DNA from 2 places in the Microbulbifer sp. SE14 genome. Region 1 is predicted to be linked to the other one. Evidence: predicted binding sites of a transcription regulator. Region 1 holds the regulator's gene; the other holds the start of a gene.
What was found. Region 1 encodes PhoB, which activates phosphate uptake and scavenging genes when phosphate is short. Its sites were predicted from a motif close to TGTCATAAANNTGTAACA; they were not measured.

Region 1 (3,800 bases):
GCAGCCGCGCACTGGTGCGGGAGGTGTTGCTGTACGGCTGCGGCCGGCCCTGGGTCTACGCCCGCAGCGTGCTGCCGGAGCGCTGCCTGCAGGGCAGGTCCCGCTATTTGCGCAGCCTCGACAGCCGCCCACTGGGGGAACTGCTGTTCAGCGAGCCGGATATCCGCCGCGGACCTATAGTGCTGAACCAGCAGAGCCGCAATCCGCGCTGCCAGCTGGGCCAACTGGCCGGGGAGGGCGACAGCGCCTGGGGGCGCCGCTCCACTTTCTGGCTGCGGGACAAGCCGCTGCTGGTGGCCGAGACCTTCCTCAGTGCTTTCCGCCCCGCGCAGGGGCCGCAGGTGAAAACTGCAGCCGCCGAGACAGAACAAGCAGAGAGAATATAAAGAGAGTTTGCCGTGATCAGCCAACAACTATCCCAGCGCTGGCCCGCCGCACTGCCCTACTGGCAGCTGGCGCGCCTGGACAGACCCATAGGTTCGCTGTTGCTGCTGTGGCCCACCTGGTCCGCCCTGTGGCTGGCCGCCGGCGGCTGGCCGGGTCTGCACCTGTTTGCGGTCTTCACCCTCGGCGTACTGCTGATGCGCGCCGCCGGCTGCGCCGTCAACGACTACGCCGACCGCCATATCGACGGCCATGTGAAGCGCACCGCAGCGCGCCCGCTGGCCGTTGGCAGTGTCACGCCGCGCGGCGCCCTGGCGCTCTTCGCGGGGCTCAGCCTGGTCGCCTTTGCGCTGGTGCTGACCACCAACAGACTGACGGTACTGCTGTCGCTGCCGGCGGTGGCGCTGGCCTTCTGCTATCCGTTCGCCAAGCGCTACACCCACCTGCCACAGGTGGTGCTGGGGGCCGCCTTCAGCATGGGCATCCCGATGGCCTTCGCCGCCACCGGTGAGGTGCCGCCCCTGGCCTGGCTGCTGTACACGGCCAATCTGCTGTGGACCGTCGCCTACGACACCTTCTACGCGATGGTGGACCGGGACGACGACCTCAGGATAGGGGTCAAGTCCACCGCCGTGCTGTTCGGCGAGCTGGACAGGGCCATGACCGGCGCCCTGCAGCTGATGGTGCTGTTTGCGCTGCTGCTGGTGGGCCAGCGTTTCGAGTTGGGCACTGCCTTCCATGCCGGCCTTGCCGCCGCCGCAGCCCTGTTTGCATACCAGCAGTGGCTGGTGCGGGATAGGGAAAGAGATGCCTGCTTTCGCGCCTTCCTGAGTAACAATTGGGTCGGTGCGGCGATATTTTCGGGAATTTTCTTCCACTTCCTGCTCGTTTAGCGCACCATGCTGGGGATCGCTTTACACCCGTCATATATTTGTAACGAAAATGCCGTTAAATCCTCGGCCATAAACAGAAAGAATCTGGCGGATATGGCAGGCAGATGCAAAGCAAGACGATCCTGATAGTCGACGACGAGGCCCCGGTGCGCGATATGCTGCGGGTGGCGCTGGAGATGGCGGACTACCGCGTTATCGAAGCGGAGAACGCCCAGGAGGCCCACGCCCTGGTCATCGACGAGAAGCCCGACCTGATACTGCTGGACTGGATGCTGCCGGACGTATCCGGCGTGGAACTGGCCCGCCGTCTGAAGCGCGATGAATTGACCTCGGCCCTGCCGATCATCATGCTCACCGCCAAGGGCGAGGAGGACCACAAGATCAAGGGCCTGGAGACGGGCGCCGACGACTATATCACCAAGCCCTTCTCTCCGCGGGAACTGGTCGCGCGCCTGAAGGCCGTGTTGCGCCGCGCCGGCCCCGCCGCGCCGGAGGAGCCGCTGACCGCCGGTGGCCTGGTGCTGGACCCCCTCAGCCACCGGGTCACAATCAACGGCCAGGCGGTAGATATGGGGCCGACCGAGTTCCGACTGCTGACCTTCTTCCTCTCCCATCAGGAGCGCGCCTATACCCGCACCCAACTCCTGGACCACGTCTGGGGCGGCAATGTCTATGTGGAGGAGCGCACCGTGGACGTGCATATCCGCCGCCTGCGCAAGGCGCTGGCCGTGGACGGCCACGACCGCTATATCCAGACGGTGCGCGGCACCGGCTACCGCTTTTCTGTGCAGACCGCGGAAAAAGTGTAAGATTTCGCGCAAATTCGCACTTGTCCACAAACTGAACACACTAAGCTAGGCCGCGAGTGCCGACAGGTGAAAGACTCCGATCGGCCCTGCTGCCGGTGGCCGCCCGACAAAAAACCTCATCGGTAAATATTTGCCGGGCGGCCACCGGCAGCAGGGCCTTGCATCGTGCCAACTCGGAGGCTTCGGCAGCTTAACTTAGTGCTATTCATCTACAAACTAGAACGGCACCTCTATGCTGGATCGCAGTATCGGCGAGTTCTCGCGCTTCCTGGTGATCGCCCTCGGCTGCACCATCTTCGGCTTCGCCAGCGGGCACTGGCTGCTGTCCCTGGCCGTCGCCCTGGCGGTCTACCTGGGCTGGGTACTCTGGCAGCAGAGCCGCTTCAACCGCTGGCTGGCCAACGGCCGCCGCGGCCCCGCCCCCACCGCCTTTGGCATCTGGGGCGAAATCTCCGACGACTTCTATCGCCTGCAGCGCCGCCACCGGCGCGAGAAGCAGAAGCTGCACGCGATGCTGCGCCGCGTGCAGGACAGCACCAGCGCGCTGCGCGAGGGCATAGTGGCGCTTGAGGACGACGGCAACCTGGCCTGGTGGAACCCCGCTGCCGGTGAACTACTGGGGCTGCAGCCCGGCGACGCCGGCCAGCCGCTGGTCAATTTCGTGCGCGATCCCGGTTTCGTCAGCTATATGCACCGCCGGGACGCGCGCGGGCCCCTGACTCTGCCGGCCCCGGGTAACGACGCGCGCATCCTGCAGCTGGAGGTGACCCGCTACGGCCAGGACGAGGCTCTGGTGATCGTCCGCGACATCACCCGCCTGCACAACCTGGAGCAGATGCGCCGCGACTTCGTCGCCAATGTGTCCCACGAACTGCGCACGCCGCTGACGGTGATCGCCGGCTACCTGGAGACCTTGGAGGGCAGCGGCCAGGCGCCGCAGAGCTGGCGGCGGCCGCTGGCGCAGATGGGCGAGCAGACCGCGCGCATGACGACCCTGGTGAACGACCTGCTGCTGCTCGCGCGCCTGGAGACTTCGGAGCGGGACAGCGGCCGCGAGCGGGTGCCGGTAAGTGAGCTGATGGAGCGGGTGGCGCGGGAGGCCCGCAGCTTCAGCGGCGGGCGCCACGAGATCAGTGTCGACTGCGAACAGGACGCGACCATCACCGGCGATGCCACCGAGCTGCACAGCGCCTTCGCCAACCTGGTGCTGAACGCGGTAAAATACAGCCCCGCCGGCGGGCCCGTGCAACTGCGCTGGTGGGTGGATGGGAAAGGGGGGCATTTCTCGGTCAGGGACAGCGGTATCGGCATAGACCCCATCCATATCCCGCGCCTGACGGAGCGCTTCTACCGCGTCGACGCCGGCCGCTCCCGCGACAGCGGCGGCACCGGACTGGGCCTCGCCATCGTCAAGCACGTGCTGTTGCGCCACAGCGCCGAGATGAGCGTCGACAGCACGCCGGGGCGTGGCAGCACCTTTACCCTGCACTTCCCGACGCGGAAGCTGGGATCGGTGACCGCCGCCTGAAGGTTCCCGAGACCCGGGAACCCAATGTAGGAGCGGCCGATGGCCGCGATCGATCTTTCAGCCCCCTCTGGAATCCAATCGCGGCCAACGGCCGCTCCTACTGTTTACGGCGGAGTGTTACTGCAACTCCTCCAGCACCACTTCCTCACCGTCTTTCGTATAGGTGACCTTTTCCCCCTCCCCCAC
Region 2 (3,800 bases), on a different contig from region 1:
CAATACCGCCGTGTTGACGTGAATCAGCTTGGGGTGCTCGAACGGCGACGGGGCTATCCGGGTGCCAAAGGCGTCGCCCAGGTCGGCGTAGTGGTGGGTGAGGGTGACTTCGCTGAGTTTCATAAATAATCATTGTAGGGTGGATGGGCGTGGTGCATCCACCGGCCGCAGGCCCGCTCAAATCGCATCGAGCTCCAGCTTGAGCAACTGTGACTGCCAGTGCTCCACCTCCTGGTAGAGGAGGTCCTCGATGGCGGGATTCCGGTCCAGCCACTCCTGGGGGATACGCAGCCGGTAACTGTCGTCGCGAGCTTTCAGTTTGAGTCCGTTGGAGGCACGGTCGGTGCGGTCGCGGTGCAGGATGCAGGCCAGACGCAGGCACAGCAGTGGGGCCGGGTTGGGGTGGAAGCCGTAGTGTTCCCGCGGTGGCCTGATGCGGCCGCGCTGGTTGCGCAGCAGGTGGGCCAGGTTTTCCTGTTCGTTTTTGGCGAAACCCGCCAGGTCCGCGTGCTCGATCATATAGGCGCCGAGCTTGCGGAAGTCGCTGTGGGAAAGAGCGAGGCCGATTTCGTGCAGCTGTGCGGCCCAGCGCAGCCGCTGCTGTTCCTCGATAGCGCTCTCTGGATGCAATTGATGCAGCAGGTCCAGCGCCGTGTCCCCGACACGTCGCGCCTGGGCCGCGTCCACCTGCCAGCGCTGCATCATCGCCGCCACCGTATCCGCGCGGCGATCGCCGCCGTGCAGCCGCCCGGCCAGGTCGTGCACTATGCCCTCGCGGATGGCGTAGGGGGAGACCTGCATGCTCTGGATATCCAGCTCGCAGAAAACCGCGTGCAGTATCGCCAGGCCGGCGGCGAATACCGGGCGCCGCTCCTCGTCCAGGTTGGGCAGGTCCAGGTCGGCGATATGTTTGGCGCCGGCCACCTGCTCCGCGAGCCTGTCTATATCCCCGCGCCTGATTTCCGACAGTTCACCGCCGTTCAGCACCCGCGCCACTGCCTTGACGGTGCCGGAGCAGCCGACGACTTCGGCGTTCTCCGCCAGGTGCTGCAGTTCCTGCAGCTCGGCGCGCGCGGCGCGGCGGGCGCGCTCAAAGTGGTTGACGGTGTTGGTGGAGAGGATGCCGTCGGCGAAGAAGCGTTTGCTGAAGGACACACAGCCCATGTACAGGCTCTGCAACTGGTGGGGCACCTCGCGCCCGCGCACCAGTTCGGTGGAGCCGCCGCCGATGTCGACCACACAGCGCAGCCGCGGCGGGCCGTCGGCGGCGGCCATGGCGCCGCTGTAGATCAGCCGCGCCTCCTCGATGCCGCTAATGATCTCGATGGGCGCGCCGAGAATGGATTCGGCGGACTCGAGGAAGCCGTCCGCATTGGCGGCGGCGCGCAGTGTGTTGGTGCCGACCACGCGGATATGGTCCCTGGGCAGGCCCATTAGCACCGGGCGGAAGCGCTGCAGGGAGGCCAGCGCGCGCTGGGCCACCGCCGGGTCCAGGTTGCGCGCCTCGTCCAGGCCCTCGGCCAGTCGCACCATGGACCTGTCCGTGTGCAGGCGCACCATGCGCTGGTCGCGGAATTCCGCCAGCAGCAGGTGGAAGCTGTTGGAGCCCAGGTCCAGGGCGGCGTAGCGTTCGGGCTGTTGCGGCAAAGGGGGCTCCATCCGTTTCCCTGTCAAAAAACTGTCATCTGAATGTAGCAAACTGCTCTACTATTTAATTCGATTAGTCCCTGTCGCCCCGCACGCTGGGGGATCTCACGGACGCACAAGCAGTCGGTCATGTCCAATAATACGCCCCTATACCCGAAAGAGCTAAGCTGGCTTTCCTTCAACGAGCGCGTCCTGCAGGAAGTGGAGGACGAGACGGTGCCCATTATCGAGCGGGTGCGCTTCCTGGGGATTTTCTCCAGCAACCTGGACGAGTTCTACCGCGTGCGCGTGGCGGACGTGCGCCGCCTGGCCACCTTTGCCAAGGGCGCGGAGCAGAAGGAGCAGTTCTCCGAACTGCTCGCCAGCATCAACGAGAAGGTGCTGCGGCTGCAGCGCCGCTCCCACGCCGCCTATACCAAGGTGCTGTCGGACCTGGACAAGCACCATATCCACCTGGTCAACGAGACCCAGCTGTGCGAAAAGCAGCGTGCCTTTGTCGAGGACTATTTCCACCGCGAGGTGCTGCCGGAACTGGAGCCTTTCTTTATCGATGACCGGGATACGATGCCGCTGCTGAACGAAGCGAGCATTTACTTCGCGATCTACCTGGGGCTTGCGGACGGCTCCGAGCGCTTCGCGGCCATGGAAATTCCCACCGATACCCTGCCGCGCTTCGTGGTGATACCGCCGCGCCAGGACAGGCATGAGAAGGTCTATATCGTCCTCGACAATATCATCCGCGCCTGCCTGGCGGAGGTGTTCCGCTATGTGCTGCCGATCGCCCGGGCCGAGGCCTTCATGTTCAAGATCAGCCGCGACGCCGAACTGGAGCTGGGGGAGCACGTCACCCAGAATATCGTCGACCGAGTGGCCAAGTCCCTGAAGAAACGCAAGCAGGCGGAGCCGGTGCGGCTGGCCTACGACGCGCAGATGCCGGAAGTACTGCTGAAACTGGTGAAGAAAAAGCTGAAAATGGGGCGCTACGACAGTTTCACCCCGGGCGGCCGATACCACAACTCCAAGGACTTTATGGGTTTCCCCGCCGATTCGGCGCGCCACCGCTACAAGCCCCTGAGCCCGCTGCAGACGCTGCCGGAAAACGAGAGCGTCTTCAACCTGCTGTGCAGGCGCGACCAGCTCTACTACTACCCCTACCACGACTTCCGCGCGATCACGAACCTGTTGATTTCCGCGGCCATAGACCCCCAGGTGTCGGAGATCCGCATCAACCTCTACCGGGTGGCGAAGAATTCCCGCGTGGTGGCGGCGCTGGTCAACGCGGTGCGCAACAACAAGAAGGTGATCGCGGTGGTGGAGCTGCAGGCGCGCTTCGACGAGCTGGCGAATATTCACTGGTCCAACGAGCTGCGCGACGCCGGTGTGCAGGTCATCTACGGCGTGCCCGGCCTGAAGGTGCACTGCAAATTGATTTCCATCCTGCGCAAGGAAGATGACGGGGACAAATTCTACAGCCACCTGGGCACTGGCAACTTCAACGAGAGTACCGCCCGCGTCTACTGCGATTTCAGCCTGCTCACCAGCGACCAGGTGTTGGGGCGGGATGTCTACAACGTGTTTGAGTTTATCCAGTTCACGCACCAGCGCCCGGTGTATGAACGCATTGCGGTGTCCCCCTATTCCAACCGCCCGGCGCTGTTGCGCGCCATAGACCGCGAGATCAATGCGGCCAAGGTCGGCGAAAATGCGGAACTGTTTTTCAAGTGCAACAACCTGGTGGACAGCGAGGTGATAGAGCGCCTGTACCGGGCGGGGGCTGCCGGGGTGAAGGTGCGCATCATAGTGCGCAGCATGTGTGCGCTGGTGTGTGAAACGCCGGGGCTGTCGGACAATATCAAGGTGATCAGCCTGGTGGACAAGTACCTGGAGCACGCGCGGGTCTACATGTTCCACAACGGCGGCGACGAGCAGGTGTGGATGTCCTCGGCGGACCTGATGACCCGCAACCTGGACCACCGCGTGGAAGTAACCTTCCCGATCCTCGACGAGGAACACAAGAAGACGGTGAGAAAGATCATGGAGCTGCAGTGGAGCGACAACCAGAAGGCGCGGGTACTGGACGGGGCGCAGAGCAACATGCGTATCGCCAGCAATACCGACAAGGGCTGCCGTGCGCAGGATGCGATCTACCGGTA

Region 2: the regulator PhoB is predicted to act here: its motif matches at 1,669-1,686, upstream of ppk1 (polyphosphate kinase 1).

Annotation. Positions count from the first base shown of each region.
Region 1 is NZ_JCBAJA010000016.1:89,184-92,983, forward strand. Features, by position in the region: gene AC6R19_RS12885 (chorismate--pyruvate lyase family protein) at 1-386, shown strand, start outside; gene ubiA (4-hydroxybenzoate octaprenyltransferase) at 399-1,277, shown strand; gene phoB (phosphate regulon transcriptional regulator PhoB) at 1,382-2,086, shown strand; gene phoR (phosphate regulon sensor histidine kinase PhoR) at 2,319-3,614, shown strand; gene AC6R19_RS12905 (hypothetical protein) at 3,732-3,800, opposite strand, start outside.
Region 2 is NZ_JCBAJA010000045.1:5,271-9,070, forward strand. Features, by position in the region: gene AC6R19_RS21520 (protein adenylyltransferase SelO) at 1-123, opposite strand, end outside; gene AC6R19_RS21525 (Ppx/GppA phosphatase family protein) at 178-1,647, opposite strand; gene ppk1 (polyphosphate kinase 1) at 1,777-3,800, shown strand, end outside.